DNA from 3 places in the Saccharopolyspora griseoalba genome. Region 1 is predicted to be linked to each of the others. Evidence: riboswitches for the same ligand, from Rfam matches in the RefSeq annotation. Region 1 holds a riboswitch; each other region holds the start of a gene.
What was found. A riboswitch is a leader RNA that binds a small molecule or an ion and turns the genes downstream of it on or off. The one in region 1 is predicted to bind cobalamin.
Positions count from the first base shown of each region.

Region 2: it holds a riboswitch for cobalamin, as region 1 does, so the genes downstream of both, ACFQRI_RS04945 (putative cobaltochelatase) here and ACFQRI_RS15540 (ribonucleoside-diphosphate reductase subunit alpha) in region 1, are expected to answer to the same signal.
Region 3: it holds a riboswitch for cobalamin, as region 1 does, so the genes downstream of both, ACFQRI_RS04885 (HoxN/HupN/NixA family nickel/cobalt transporter) here and ACFQRI_RS15540 (ribonucleoside-diphosphate reductase subunit alpha) in region 1, are expected to answer to the same signal.

Region 1 is NZ_JBHTCJ010000007.1:188,908-194,006, reverse strand. It holds gene ACFQRI_RS15565 (bifunctional 3-phenylpropionate/cinnamic acid dioxygenase ferredoxin subunit) at 1-203, shown strand, start outside; gene ACFQRI_RS15560 (ArsR/SmtB family transcription factor) at 207-995, opposite strand; gene ACFQRI_RS15555 (hypothetical protein) at 1,104-1,706, opposite strand; gene ACFQRI_RS15550 (hypothetical protein) at 1,868-2,191, opposite strand; gene ACFQRI_RS15545 (TetR/AcrR family transcriptional regulator) at 2,404-3,081, shown strand; cobalamin riboswitch at 3,165-3,379, shown strand; gene ACFQRI_RS15540 (ribonucleoside-diphosphate reductase subunit alpha) at 3,508-5,099, shown strand, end outside.
Region 2 is NZ_JBHTCJ010000002.1:173,511-178,609, reverse strand. It holds gene ACFQRI_RS04965 (MFS transporter) at 1-337, shown strand, start outside; gene ACFQRI_RS04960 (LysE family translocator) at 251-877, opposite strand; gene ACFQRI_RS04955 (S1 family peptidase) at 1,211-1,984, shown strand; gene ACFQRI_RS04950 (GNAT family N-acetyltransferase) at 2,069-2,548, shown strand; cobalamin riboswitch at 2,635-2,762, shown strand; gene ACFQRI_RS04945 (putative cobaltochelatase) at 2,813-4,858, shown strand.
Region 3 is NZ_JBHTCJ010000002.1:159,195-164,293, reverse strand. It holds gene cobJ (precorrin-3B C(17)-methyltransferase) at 1-462, shown strand, start outside; gene ACFQRI_RS04900 (DUF362 domain-containing protein) at 452-634, shown strand; gene ACFQRI_RS04895 (pyridoxal-dependent decarboxylase) at 734-2,170, shown strand; gene ACFQRI_RS04890 (DUF1876 domain-containing protein) at 2,218-2,487, opposite strand; cobalamin riboswitch at 2,669-2,794, shown strand; gene ACFQRI_RS04885 (HoxN/HupN/NixA family nickel/cobalt transporter) at 2,876-3,922, shown strand; gene ACFQRI_RS04880 (precorrin-8X methylmutase) at 3,978-4,580, shown strand; gene ACFQRI_RS04875 (sirohydrochlorin chelatase) at 4,577-5,099, shown strand, end outside.

The DNA.
Region 1 (5,099 bases):
CGATGGACGACGTGTGCTCGCACGCCTTCGCCGTGCTCAGCGAGGGCCACTTCGACGGCACCGCCATCGAGTGCCCGCTGCACATGTCCCGCTTCGATCCCCGAACCGGCGATCCGCTGTGCGGCCCGGCCACCGAGCCGGTCCGCACCCACCCCGTCGAGCTCGACGGCGAGGACGTCATCGTCCACGTCGGCGGCCGCTGACCGTCACGCCGGATCCGGCAGCGCTTCACCGGTTTCCAGCAGGGTCTTCAGGCTGGCGAGCAGCGCGGGCCAGCCCTCGCTGACGGCCTCGCGAACGGCGCTGCCCGGCGGGAAGTCGTCGTGCACGACGGTGAGCTTGACCAGCTCGCCGAGCGGCTCGATCTCGAAGGTGACCTTGGAGCGGCGTTCGGCCGCGAAGCCGGCCAGCGCCTCGGCGGGGAAGCCCGCGGCCTCGCCGAACTCCTCGGTGAAGGTGTGCCAGGTGTAGGAGAGCCTGCGGGGCTGATCGGATTCCAGCACCACCTGCTCGGGGTCGGTCATGGTCACGCCGAACTGCGCCCAGCTCATCCGCGAACCGACCTCCCAGTCGGTCTCGAAGGTCACGCCCCAGTAGCGCTGGGTGAAGGCCGGGTCGGTCAACGCCTGCCACAGCTCGTCCGGCGTGGTCCTGATGTAGGTCGTGTAGACGAACTCGTCGCTCATCGCTCTCTGCTCCAACGCGGTCTTGAGGTCGGCCAGCGCGCCCGCCCGCGCGCGGTCGTAGTTGCTCATCCAGCGGTCGGCGATGGCGTTGATCGGCACGGCGTTGAGGTGGTGCAGCTTCTCCCTCCCGCGCCACCGCGTGGTCACCAGGTTCGCGGCCTCCAGCACGGAGAGGTGCTTGCTGACCGACTGCCTGGTCATCTCCAGGCCCTGGCAGAGCTCGCGCAGGGTCTGGCCGTTCCGGGCGTTCAAGCTGTCCAGCAACCGCCGCCTGTTCGCATCCGCGAGCGCCTTGAAGACCTCGTCCACGTCCCGCAACTCCAACGTGCAACCGTTCGACTGCATGAAGAATAGGCAGCCGAACGGTTGCACGTCAAGCGCGGCGGAGCCCGGGCGCAGCAGCCGGGCCATCGCCCATCAGGAGATGGTCACCTCGCTGGGCAGCTGGAGCGTGCCGCTGAGCGTGGCGCTCGTCCCGCCGTCGCAGACCCCGCTCTCGCTGATCGGGAAGGATTCGCCGGAGTTCGCCGTCAGCTGGTGGGTCCCGTTGTCCCAGCCGTTGCCGGGGACCGACGCGTTGCGAACGGTGATCTCGCAGACCCCGCCGATGTTCACGGTCGCGCTGGCCTGGCTGATGTCCACGCTGGTGGTGCTGGTCGCCGTGGCGAGCCACTGACCGGAGGCGGTCACGGTGGTGCTCGCCGAGGGCATCAGCGTGTTGGTGCAGTTGGTGAAGGTGGGCGGCGCGGCGTTGCCGGCGGAGTCCACGGTGCCCGCGACGGCCGGGTCGCCGCCGGTGGGAGCCAGGACGTTGCCCCCGACGGTGCTGCATCTGACCTCGGTACCGGTGTTCGACCGCATCACCAGCTCCGAGCCGCTCGCGAGCGCGATCGGCTCGACGGTGTTCTGCGGGTTCCACTGCACGGCCTGGACCGACGCCGCCTGCGCGACCGACGCGCCGGCGAGGGACATCGCCGCGATCATCGCCGCGCCCAGAACCCTGTATCGACCGCTGTTCATGCTGACCTCCTGTCGTCGAAGCGCACCCCACCGCCGCCCCCGATTCGAGATTTCCCGCACCGCAGGGGATTTCGGATGACTCATCGGCGATTTCGGGGCGTCACCCGGGAAAACATATAGAAACACGCGTGTTTCTATACCGCAACGGCCAGCTCAGGAGCTCATCGGTGCGCTGCGCAAGCAGGTTCGACCAGCAACGGGGCCAGGCGGGTGAGCTTGTGGGCCAGACGAGCGTGGTCGACCGGTTCCCTGCGTAGCTCCTCGCGAGTGATCTGCCGGACCGCGCCGACCACGAATTCGACCCTGGTGCGGTGCTCCGAGCGCCCGCAGCCGGCGATGAGGTCGACGATTCCGCTGGTCATCCGTTGCTTCGCGGCCAGGATCCGCGGCGTCAGCTCGGGCCGCCCGCCCGCGGCGGCATCGCCGAAGTAGACCCGCGCGGCGTCAGGGTTCTCGGCCAACCAGGTGATGAGCGAATCGACCACGCTCGCGAACCTGTCCGCGCACGCGCGATCCCGCGCGCACGCCTGCCGGCAGGACCGGTGCCAGTCCTCGATCGCGGCCTCCAGGGAGTCCGGCGAATGCGAAACGACGGGATCGGGCTCGCTTTCCGGAATGCGCACCTCAGGAACCGTAGCGGGCCGGTAGCCTTGGCAAAAGGACTTGCCCCTTCGAGGACGAGCGAGGTAGCAGGCAGGTGAGCGCCAGGGCTTCCCGCGAGCGGCGGAAGCTGCCCCCGGGCAGGCACGGCATCCCGGCCGACGAGGTGGCCAGCGACCAGCGCGCGCGCATCCTCGCCGCGGTGACCGCCTCCGTCGGCGAGTCCGGGTACGCCAAGTCGACGGTGGAGGACTTCCTCGGTCGCGCCGGCGTTTCGCGCAAGACCTTCTACCAGCACTTCGCCAACAAGGAAGCGGCCTTCCTGGCCACCTACGACGACCTGGCCGAACGGGTGGTCGCCGCCGCGCAGAAGGCCTACGCCTCGCAGCCGGACTTCGTGGCCAGCGCGCGCGAGGCGCTGGCCGGCGCCCTGCGCGAGCTCGCCGCCGACCCGCACGCCGCGGCGCTGGGGATCGTCGAGGTCTTCGCCGCGGGACCCGCTGCGCTGGAGCGCCGCTCCGAGATCATCGGCAGGCTGACCGAGCTGATCACCGAGCAGACCGAGGACCTGCCGAACACCGCGCCAGGACCGAACTTCACGGCCGAGACCGTCATCGGCGCGGTGCTCGAGGTGCTCTACAACCGGGTGCGGCGCGGCGAGGCGGCTCGACTCCCCGAGCTGCTCCCGGACCTGCTCTACTGCGTCCTGGCGCCCTTCGTCGGCCACGAGCGCGCCGCCGAGGAGCGCGCCGCCGCTCTCGCCGCGGACACCTGACCCCTCCCGCTCGCGCGAACAGGCCGCGAAGCGAACGAGACACGCCCATATAGGGGTTCTCAACAGATCGAAACCCCACATGTAGAGTGATCGACGCTGGTGGTTCACCGGGCCGAACGGGCCCGGTGTGGCAACAGGGAACCCGGTGCGAATCCGGGACTGCCCCGCAGCGGTGTACGGGAACGACCGCCGTCAACGGCACTGGGCGCTCGGCGCCCGGGAAGCGACGGCCAGTAGGTCCGGCCTCCCCGGCCGGCCGCCCGTGAGTCCGAAGACCTGCCACCGGTGCGCGCACGAGGGGTGCGCGCGGTCCGGGACCTCGCGGGAGGGTCCACGCGGACGAGCGGCGGCCTGCGGGGCCGTCGTCCTCGCGTGCTCGCCGCCGGTTCCGGGCAGCACTTCCGAGCTCGCGAGGAGAGAGTCCCGGTGACCGAAACCGCAACACCGCTGGCCGTCCGAGATCCCGGCGCCGAACCCGTCCCGCTGGACTGGGATCGCGTGTCCGCGGTGGTCGAGCAGGCCTGCCGCGGCCTGGACGACGCCCATCCCGAACCCGTGCTGGCCGAGGTCCGCCGCACCGTCTACGACGGCATCAGCAGCGCCGAGCTGGCCGAGGCGCTCACGCTCGCCGCGCGCACCCTGGTGGAGCAGGAGCCGAACTACTCGAGGGTGACCGCGCGGCTGCTGCTGGACGCGCTGCGCGGGGAGGCGCTGAGCTTCCTGGCCGGCGCACCGCAGGAGGCCGATCAGCAGCAGATGCGCGCCCGCTACCGCGACTACTTCGCCGACTACGTCCACCGCGGCGTCGAGCTGGGCGCGCTGGATCCCGAGCTGGCGACGTTCGACCTGGAAAGGCTCGGCGCGGCCATCGAGCCCGACCGCGACCTGGCGTTCGACTTCCTGGGGCTGCAGACGCTCCACGACCGCTACCTGCTCAAGCACGACGGCGCGCGCTACGAGCTGCCGCAGGCGTTCTTCCTGCGGGTCGCCATGGGACTGTCGCTGCGCGAGGACGACCGGGAGGCGCGGGCGATCGAGTTCTACCAGCTGCTGTCGTCGTTCGACTTCATGTGCTCGACCCCGACGCTGTTCAACGCGGGCACCACGCGGCCGCAGCTCTCCTCGTGCTTCCTGACCACCGTCGAGGACGACCTGGAGGCCATCTTCAGCTCGTACCGCACCAACGCGCTGCTGGCCAAGTACTCCGGCGGGCTGGGCAACGACTGGACACCGGTGCGCGGGATCGGTGCGCACATCCGGGGGACCAACGGCGAATCGCAGGGCGTGGTCCCGTTCCTGAAGATCGCCAACGACACGGCGGTGGCGGTCAACCAGGGCGGCAAGCGCAAGGGCGCGGTGTGCGCGTACCTGGAGACCTGGCACATCGACGTCGAGGAGTTCCTCGACCTGCGCAAGAACACCGGTGACGACCGGCGGCGCACGCACGACATGAACACCGCCAACTGGGTTCCCGACGAATTCCTGCGCCGCGTCGAGGCCGACGAGCAGTGGACGCTGTTCTCCCCGGACGAGGTGCCCGACCTGCACGACCTCTACGGCCGGGCCTTCGCCGAGCGCTACCGGGCCTGCGAGGCCGCGGCCGAACGCGGCGAGCTCCGGGTGCACAAGCGGGTTCGGGCCGTCGAGCTGTGGCGGCGGATGCTGACCATGCTCTTCGAGACCGGGCACCCCTGGATCACCTTCAAGGACCCGTGCAACCTGCGCTCCCCGCAGCAGCACGCCGGGGTGGTGCACTCGTCGAACCTGTGCACCGAGATCACGCTGAACACCAGCGCCGACGAGGTCGCGGTCTGCAACCTGGGGTCGATCAACCTCGCCCGGCACGTCACGGCCGACGGGCTGGACCGCGAGCACCTGGCCGCAACCACGCGGACGGCCGTGCGCATGCTCGACAACGTCATCGACATCAACTTCTACACCGTCGACGAAGCCCGGAACTCCAACCTGCGGCACCGCCCGGTGGGCCTCGGGCTGATGGGTCACTCCGACGCGCTGCT
Region 2 (5,099 bases), on a different contig from region 1:
GTTCGTCTCGCCGTGGCTCGGGTTGCCCGCCGCGCTGCTGCTCGGCGTCTCCTACGGGTTCACCTCGACCTACTGCCTGACCATGGTCGGTCGCATCGCCGGGCCGACCGAGCTGGCCGGGCTGACCGCGGTGATGTGGGTGCTGGCCTACGTCGGGTTCTTCGTCCCGTTCGTGGTCAGCCTGCTCGCGCCGATCGTGCCCGCGCAGGTCGTGCTGCTGGTGCTGGCGGGCCTGGCGCTGCTGGCGCTGCTAGCTCGCGAGCAGCCCGACGGAGATGGTCAGGAACGCCGTCGCGCTCAGCGCGTCCAGCGACTTCGCGACGCGGGGGTGCTGTAGCCGGTCGGCGATCCCGGCGGCCGCCAGCACGATGGTGACCTCCCAGATCGCGGCCAGCACCAGGAACACCACTCCGAGGAGGACCAGCTGCAGCGCCTGGTGGGTGGCGGCACCGACGAACTGCGGCAGGAACGCGAGGCTGAACAGCAGCATCTTCGGGTTGGTCAGGTTGCTCAGCAGCCCGCGCAGGTAGGGGTTGGCCGGGTCCGGCGGCGGGGTGTTGAGCTCACCGGACTCCCTCCTGGTCAGCCACAGCCCGCGCAGGATCATCCCGGCCAGGTAGATCAGGTAGGCCGCGCCGATCCACTTGAGCACCTCCATCACCTGCGGGGTGCTCGACAGCAGCGCGCCGAGCCCGGAGATCACCGCCGCGACCTGCAGCGCGCTTGCGGTGTGGATGCCGGCCAGCGCCAGCAGCCCGGACCTGCGCCCCGCGTTCAGCGAGGTGCGCAGCAGCAGGAACGCGTCCACTCCCGGGGTGAGGATGACGACCGCACTCGCCACCAGGAAGGCGGGCAACGTGGTCGGGTCCAGGAGCACGGCGGTTTCCTCCTTCAACGCGACGCGCTTCGTCGCTAGAGCGGGTGAAGATCGTCATCCGGTAGGGCGAAATCTGCGGATCAGGCGATCCACGCAGATCGGACCCGCTTCGGTGCGGGCCGGATGAGCGGCCGCGGGGCGCGGCGCCATCGATAAGATTTCGTGCCGACGACGAGTTTAGCGAAAAATTTTCCCGCGGAGCTGTGAGTTGCACCTCGTGATGTTTCGGTGTGCGGGTGGTTACCGTGTGCGCTCGACAAGATCGCTGACTACCTGGAGGGCGACGTGGGGCGGCACACCCGAAGCAGCACGGCGGCGCGCGCACTGCGGCGAATGGCCGTCGTCGGAGCGGTCACCGCGCTGGCCGGCACCAACCCGCTGGCCGATGCCGAACCGTCCGAGCAGCCCCAGGCCCGCGTCCTCGGCGGGACCTCCGCCAGCACCGAGGAAGCGCCGTGGGCGGTCGCGCTCACCGACACCTACGGCAACCACTTCTGCGGCGGCACCCTGGTGTCGGCGGGCGAGGTGGTCACCGCCGCGCACTGCGTCGAGAACCAGCTCACCGGAGGTGAGCGCACCCCGGACGAGATCCGGGTGATCGCCGGTCGCACCGACCTGCGCAGCACCGAAGGCACCATCGGCGCGGTCGACGACGTCTGGGTGCACCCCGACTACCGCGACTTCACCAGCGGCGACGACCTGGCCGTGCTCAAGCTCGCCCAGCCGATGCCGCAGCGCCCGCTGCCGATGGTCCAGCCCGGCGACACCGAGGCCTACCGGCCGGGCACGACCGCGCGGGTCTACGGCTGGGGGCGCACCAGCGAGAACGGCCCGTCCTCGGACGCGCTGCGCTCGGTGGACGTGCCGATCAACAGCGACCGGAGCTGCAAGGACGCCTACCCCAACTACGACAACCGCAGCATGTTCTGCGCCGGCTTCCCAGAAGGCGGCAAGGACGCCTGCGCCGGCGACTCGGGCGGGCCCATCGTCTCCGACGGCAAGCTCATCGGCGTGGTGTCCTACGGCACCGGCTGCGGTCGGCCCGGCACGCCCGGCGTCTACACCCGACTGGCCAACTACGTCCCGCTGGCCGACGACCTGCCGTAACGCCCGCCACGCCCGTAGTGGCGCAGGCAACTTCGGCGCCCGCGAATGCGGGCATCGCGCGACTGCTGTGATATCCAGGTAAGGGTGACCCTCCAGCCGCTCGCAGCAGCCGTCCACCGCGCCTACACCGCGGACCTCGATGCCGCGGACTTCTACCGCATGTTGCGCCTGCGCGTGGACGTGTTCGTGGTCGAGCAGAAGTGCGCCTACTCGGAGCTGGACGGCCGCGACCTGGAGGACTCGACCCGGCACTTCTGGATCGACAGCGCCGACGGGTACGTGCTCGGCTACCTGCGCCTGCTCGAAGACCCCGACGGCGCCTACCGGATCGGCCGCGTCTGCACCGCCGAGAGCGCGCGCGGCATGGGCCTGGGCCGCAAGTTGATGCGGGCGGCGGTCGCCGAGGTGCAGAGTTCCCCGGCCGTGCTCTCCGCCCAGACCTACGCCAAGGACTTCTACGCCTCCTTCGGCTTCGTCGCCGAGAGCGGGGAGTACCTCGAAGACGGCATCCCGCACGTCGACATGCGCCGCGAACCGCGCCGCGCCCGCGCGACCGCGCGCTGACGAGTCGGTGATCTCACGCCCGCAGCGCTTGGGCGCGTGATCGGCGTCTGAAACGATGTGCGTTGATCCGAATGCAAGGGGCCTGCCAGGAAGCCGGTGCGAGTCCGGCACGGTCGGCGCCACTGTGACCGGGTAGCGGCACTCCACCACGAGCCACCGGGGACGACCTGGGAAGGCCGGAGCGCACCGCGACGACCCGGGAGTCAGGACACTGCGGCCCCTTGTTCCCGCCGGCGGGGCGTCCGCACCCCGAGGAAGGAACACATGTCCGCTGCCCCTCGCTTCCCCTTCTCCGCCGTGGTCGGCCAGGACGACCTGCAGCTGGCCCTGCTGCTCAACGCGGTGCACCCGCGCATCGGCGGTGTACTCGTGCGCGGCGAGAAGGGCACCGCGAAGTCCACCGCCGTGCGCGCCCTGGCCTCCTTGCTGCCCGCGCTCGACGTCGTCGACGGCTGCCGCTTCGGCTGCGACCCGCGCGAGCCCGACCCGGACTGCCCGGACGCGCCGCACGGGCAGACCGCCGCGCAGCGCCCCGCGCAGCTGATCGAGCTGCCGGTCGGCGCCACCGAGGACCGGCTGATCGGTTCGCTGGACCTGGAACGCGCGCTGACCGAGGGCGTGCGCGCCTTCCAGCCGGGCCTGCTGGCCGGCGCCCATCGCGGCGTGCTCTACGTCGACGAGGTCAACCTGCTGCACGACCACCTGGTCGACCTGCTGCTCGACGCCGCGGCGATGGGCCGCGCGCACATCGAGCGCGACGGCGTGTCGGTCTCGCACGCGGCCTCGTTCGTGCTGGTCGGCACGATGAACCCGGAGGAGGGCGAGCTGCGGCCGCAGCTGCTGGACCGCTTCGGGCTCACCGTGCAGGTCGCCGCCTCCCGCGAGGTCGAGACCCGAACCGAGGTGGTCCGCCGCAGGCTCGCCTTCGAGGCCGATGCCGCCGAGTTCGCCTCCCGGTACGCCGATGCCGACGCCGAGCTCGCCGAGCGCATCGTCGCCGCCCGCGAGCGGGTCGGGTCGGTCGTGCTGCCCGCCGCGGAGGTGCGCCGGATCTCCGCGCTGTGCGCGGCCTTCGACGTCGACGGCATGCGCGCCGACCTCGTGCTGGCGCGCACCGCCATCGCCCACGCGGCCTGGCGCGGTGCCGAGGCGGTCGCCGAGGCCGACGTGGAGGCGGCCGCCCGGCTCGCGCTGCCGCACCGGCGCCGCCGCGACCCCTTCGACGAGCCCGGCATGGCCGAGGACCAGCTGCAGCAGGCCATGCAGGACGCCGCCGAGCAGGCCGAAACCGACGAGGATCCCGACGACGACCCCGACGGCGGCCCGGACGGCGGCCCCGGGGGCGGGCAACCGCCGCAGGACGAGCCGAGCGGACCGTCCGGTGGCGGTGCCGCACCGGAATCCGACGACGAGCAGCCCGGCGAACCCTCCGGGGGTCAGTCCGAGCGCGCCCCCGCCGCGCCCGCGCCGTCCTTCCAGGCCCGCCTGCTCGAAGTGCCGGGAGTCGGCGAGGGCGCGCCCGGCCGCCGGTCCCGCGCGCGCTCGCGCAGCGGCCGGACCACCAGGGCCTCCAAAACCGACGGCCACGGCATGCACCTGACCGCGACGCTGGCCGCCGCCGCGCCGCACCAGGTCGCGCGCGGCCGCAGCGGCCCCGGTCTGGTGCTGCGCTCCGAGGACGTGCGCCAGGCCGTCCGCGAGGGGCGCGAGGGCAACCTGGTGCTGTTCGCGGTCGACGCCTCGGGATCGATGGCCGCCAAGGACCGGATGTCAGCGGTGAGCGGAGCGGTGATGTCGCTGCTGCGCGATGCCTACCAGCGCCGCGACAAGGTCGGCGTGATCACCTTCCGCGGGGACTCGGCCGAGCTCGCGCTGCCGCCCACCTCCTCGGTCGACGTCGCCGCCGCCCGCCTGCGCCGGCTGCGCACCGGTGGACGCACCCCGCTGGCCGACGGCCTGCTGCGCGCCAGCAAGGTCGTGCGGACCGAGCGCACCCGGGACCCGCAGCGCCGACCGCTGGTCGTGCTGCTCACCGACGGCAAGGCCACCGTTCCGGTGCGATCCGACCAGGCCGGGGCGAAGCGCTCCAAGCAGGCCGTCGACGACGCGCTGCGCGCCGCCACCGCGCTCGGCGACTCCGGCACCGCCTCGGTGGTGGTCGACTGCGAGAACGGCCCGGTCAAGCTGGGGCTGGCTCCCCAGGTCGCCGCCGCACTCGGCGGTCCGTGCCTGCGGCTGGAGGAGCTCAGCGCCGAGCACGTGGCCGGCGTGGTCCGCGCCGCCAGCGGTGACACCGGTTTGGCGGCTTGATCTCGTTTCGATTACGAGATTCAACCTTGTGAGTACTCACGCGTCCGCCGGGTTGGTACGGTGACGCACGTCCACCTGACCCCCAGGGGTGGACCTTTAAAGTGCCCCGCGCTCCCAGCGACCCCCAGGCCGGTTGAGCGCGGGGCCCTTTTTCTCGGTTCTCGGGTCGTCTTGCTCGGCGGTTCGGGCGGCGGAACCTGGGACGCCGTGGCTGCGGGATCCGCTCCTTGAGCGGTCGACC
Region 3 (5,099 bases), on a different contig from region 1:
GAGAAGGCCGACGTGGACATCGAGGTCGTCGGCGTGCCGGGGGTGACCGCCGCGCTGTCGGCGTCCTCGCTGCTCGGCGCACCGCTGGGCCACGACCACGCGCTGATCAGCCTGTCCGACCTGCACACCCCGTGGGAGATCATCGAGCGCCGGGTGCGCGCCGCCGCCGAGGGCGACCTGGTGGTGTGCTTCTACAACCCGCGCTCCAAGCAGCGCGACTGGCAGCTGCCCCGCGCCCTGGAGATCCTGGCCGAGCACCGGCCGGCGACCACCCCGGTCGGCGCGGTGCGCCAGGCCAGCCGCGCCGAGCAGGGCGTGTGGTGCGCGCCGATCGCCGAGTTCGACCCGGCCGACGTGGACATGTTCACCACGGTGGTCGTCGGCTCCTCGCAGTCGGCGGTGGTCGGGCAGCGGATGGTCACCCCGCGCGGCTACCGCTGGATGGCCGGCGATGCCAGCTGACCCGCTGGTCATCACCGAGGAGTGCACGGCCTGCGGGGCGTGCCTGCTGACCTGCCCGGAGCACGCCCTGCGCCCCGCGCCGGGCCGCCCGGTCGTGCTGGCCGACCGCTGCACGTCCTGCGGCGAGTGCGTGGAGATCTGCCCCCGCGACGCCATCGACCTCCTGCGGTGAGCCCAACGCAGTTCGGCCGGAAACTACCCGCCCAAGGTGGGCGGTTTCCGGCCGAACTGCGCTGATCGGCGTGCGAAGCTTGCGCACGTGACTGGGCACATGTCGCCGGAGGAGTTCCGGGCCGCTGGCAAGCAGGTCGTGGACTGGATCGCGGACTACTACGCGGGCATCGAGCGCCACCCGGTGCGCTCCAGGGCCGAGCCGGGGGAGATCCGGGCGCAGCTGCCGGCGCACCCGCCGGAGCGGGGGGAGCCCTTCGCCGAGGTGCTCGGCGACCTCGAGGAGGTCCTGCTGCCGGGCGTGACCCACTGGCAGCACCCGAGCTTCTTCGCCTACTTCCCGGCCAACGCCAGCGGCCCCGCGATCCTCGGCGACCTGCTCTCCAGCGGGCTCGGCGTGCAGGGAATGCTGTGGGCGACCAGCCCGGCCTGCACCGAGCTGGAGACCGTCGTGGTGGACTGGCTGGCCGAGCTGCTGGGACTGCCCGAGCACTTCCGCACCGACGCCGCGGGCGGCGGCGTCATCCAGGACTCGGCCTCCAGCGCCGCGCTGGTGGCCTGCCTGGCCGCGCTGCAGCGCACCGGGGCCGACGTCGCCCGGCGCGGGATCACCGGGCGGCACGTCCTCTACGTCTCCGCGCACACCCACTCCAGCGTCGCCCGGGCCGCGCGGATGGCCGGGGTGGGGGCGGACAACGTCCGGGTCGTCGACACCGATCCGGCGACGCTGGCCATGGACCCGCGCCACCTCGACGAGCTGATGGCCGCGGACCTCGCCGACGGCGCGGTGCCGACCATGGTGTGCGCGACGGCGGGCACCACCTCCACCACCGCGGTCGACCCGGTGCGGGCCATCGGCGAGGTGGCCCGCGCACGCGGCGTCTGGCTGCACGTCGACGCCGCCTACGCCGGGGTCGCCGCGGTGTGCCCGGAGTTCCGCTGGATCAACGACGGCGTCGCCGAGTTCGCCGACTCCTACTGCACCAACCCGCACAAGTGGCTGCTGACCAACTTCGACTGCAGCGTGCTCTGGCTGGCCGACCGCGCCCCGATGGTCGAGGCGCTGTCGGTGCTGCCGGAGTACCTGCGCAACGAGGCCACCGAGTCCGGCGAGGTCATCGACTACCGCGACTGGCAGATCCCGCTGGGCCGCCGCTTCCGCGCGCTCAAGCTCTGGTCGGTCGTGCGCTGGTACGGCGCCGGGGGACTGCGCGAGCACGTCCGCGGCACCGCGCGGCTGGCCCGCGAGTTCGCCGGTCGGGTCCGCGAGGACCCGCGGTTCGAGCTGCTCGAACCGGTTCCGTTCGCGCTGGTCTGCTTCCGCCCCCGCTTCCCGGAGCTCGGCGTCGAGGAGGCCAACGAGCGCACCTTGCGGCTGATGGGCGAGCTCAACGACTCCGGTGAGCTCTACCTCACGCACACCAAGGTCGACGGCCGCGTGCTGCTGCGCCTGGCCGTCGGATCGCCGCAGACCCGGCGCGAGCACGTCGAGGCCGCCTTCGCGCGCATCCGCGAGCGGGTCGACGCCCCGGCCTAGGTCCCAGGGGGCGCGGTTGCTGGCGACCGCGCCCCCTGGGGATCGCGTCAGGCGGGGATGTGCACCCGCCGGTGCAGCCGGTCGCCGATGTCCTGCGAGGCGTTGTCGAGCAGCTTGTGCGCCAGCTCGAACAGGGCGCGGGCGATGGCGATCTCGTCGCCGATCTGCGGCACCTCCGGGTCCTCGGGGTGCCGCCGCGCCGTGCCGTGCCCGTGCAGCGGCTGCCCGTTCGGGGTCATGAAGCCGACGTCCGCGGTGGTCTTCGCGCCGGCCTCCACGACCTGCAAGTTCAGCGTGATCGAGTGGGTCTCGTTCATGGTCGCCTCCCGGTGCCGGAATGTGCGGGCCCGCCCCGCCGGGGAGCGGGCTCGCCACCCGGTTACCCCGTTCGAGGCGCCGGCAAGCCGGCCGCGCGGAAACCGAATCACGGACCGTGATCGATTTCACCAGGTTTGACCTCGGACGGTAGATCAGGCAAGGATGACCGAGCCGACAGTGCAGGAACCCGGTGCGAATCCGGGACGGTCCCGCCACTGTGACCGGGAAGCGGCCCCCACCCAGCGCCACGGCTGTGACCAGCTGGAAGGCCGGGGGTGCGCGTTCGACCCGGGAGTCAGGACACTGCGTGCCGGCTCCGCGCCGCGAACCCGCGGCGCGCGGACACCGAGCCCCTCGGGCGGGAGAACCCAGGAGGTCGGAGATCCCATGACTCGGGATGCCGAAACGAGCCGGACGACCGGCTGGGGCGCAGCGGAGCGCCGCAAGGCGGCGGTCCTGCTCGCCGCGATCGGAGCGCTGCACCTGATCGGGTGGGGTGCCTACCTGCTCCACGTCAACGCCTTCAGCGCCGCTGGCGGACTGGCCGCCGCGGGCACCACCGCTTACCTGCTGGGCCTGCGGCACGGATTCGACGCCGACCACGTCGCGGTCATCGACGACGCCACCCGGCTGCTGATGCAGCGCGGCAGGCGCCCGGTCTCGACCGGCATGTGGTTCGCGCTCGGCCACGCCAGCGTGGTGATGATGCTGGCCTTCGCGGTCGCCTTCGTCGCCGGGCCCGCCGCCCAGCGCTGGGCCGAGCAGACCGGGATGCGGCTGGCCACCGGCGTGGACGTGCTGGTCGTGGCCGTGCTGACCACGCTGGCCGTGCTCAACGCGCTGGTGCTGCGCGACGCCTGGCGGCTGCTGCGCCGCGCCCGGCGCGGCGAGGTCGACGAGGACGAGGTCGAGGCCGTGCTCGGCCGCCGCGGGCTGCTGGCCCGGCTGCTGCGCGGCCGGATGCGGGGCGTGGCGCGCTCCTGGCACCTGTTCGGCATCGGGCTGCTGTTCGGGCTGGGCATGCAGACCGCCACCGAGATCACCGTGCTGGCCATGGTCTCGCCGACCGGCCAGCTCTCGGCGATCGCGGTGCTGAGCCTGCCGCTGCTGTTCGCCGCCGGGATGTGCACGGTGGACAGCGTCGACGGGATGCTGATGTCGCGGGCCTACACCTGGTCGCTGGCCAAGCCGCTGCGGCGGTTGTGGGTCAACGTGACCACGACCGCGCTGACGGTCGGGCTGGCCGCGCTGGTCGCCTTCGTGGTGCTGTGCGGGCTGCTGGCCGACTCGGGGATCGACTTCCTGAGCGGCATCGCGGCCATCGGCGACCAGTTCGAGCTGCTGGGCTACCTCACCCTGGGGCTGTTCCTGGCGGTGTGGGCCGGAGCGGCGCTGTGGTGGAGGCTCACCAGCCGCAAGCCGAAGACCATCTGAAGAAGCTGAAAACCCGCCGTGCGGCGGGGAAGACGGAAGAGCGATGAGACGCGCAGTGCACCCGATCGAAACCGAGTCCTACCGGATCATGCGGTCCAGGGCCGATTTCGCCCACTTCCCGCCGCTGACCCGGGCGGTCGTCGAGCGCGTCGTGCACACCACCGCCGACCCGAGCTGGACCGGCGAGGTGGTGGCCGACGAAACCGCGCTGCACCGCGGCAGGGACGCACTGCTGGCCGACGCGCCGCTGATCAGCGACGTGCGGATGCTCGCGGCGGGCGTGACCGCGCGACCGGTGCGGGTCGGCCTGGACTTCACCGGCGTGGCCGACACGGCCGAAGCCGACGGGCTGACCCGCTCGGCGGCGGGCATCCGCCTGGCCGCGCGGCAACACCCGGAAGGCGCCGTGTGGGCCATCGGCAACGCGCCGACGGCCCTGATGGAGCTGCTGCGCCTGGCCGAGGCCGGCGAGGTCGACCCCGCGCTGGTCGTCGGCGTCCCGGTGGGCTTCGTCGGCGCCGTGGACAGCAAGGCGGCGCTGCGCCGCAGCGGCCTGCCGGCCGTGAGCACCCTGACCGAGCGCGGTGGCGCGGCGATCGCCGCCGCCGCGATCAACGCACTGCTCTACTGGGCAGAGGAACCTGGAGGTAATCGGTGACCGAACCACTGCTGGTCGTAGGCCACGGCACGGTGGACGAGAAGGGGGTGGCCGAGTTCCACTCCTTCCTCGAACGGCTGGGCGCGCGGATGAGCGCGGCCGGTGTCGACAGCGCCGGCGGCTTCATCGAGCTGTCCGCGCCCGCGGTCACCGAGTCCTGGGCGGAGCTCGCCGGCAAGGGCCACCGGCGGATGGCCGCCGTCCCGCTGGTGCTGGTCGCCGCCGGGCACGGCAAGGGCGACATCCCCGCTGCGCTGGAGCGCGAAGTCCGGCGGCACCCGGGAACTTCGTTCGTCTTCGGTCGCCCGCTGGGCCCGCACCCGATCCTGCTGGACCTGCTCGCCGAGCGCATCGCCGAGCAGGTGCCGCGCGAGGAGTGGGCCGAAACCGCCGTCGTGCTGGTGGGTCGCGGCTCCACCGACCCCGACGCCAACGCCGAGGTGTGCAAGGTCTCACGCCTCTTGCAGGAGACCTGCGGTTTCGAGACGGTTGAAACCGCGTTCATCTCCCTGGCATCGC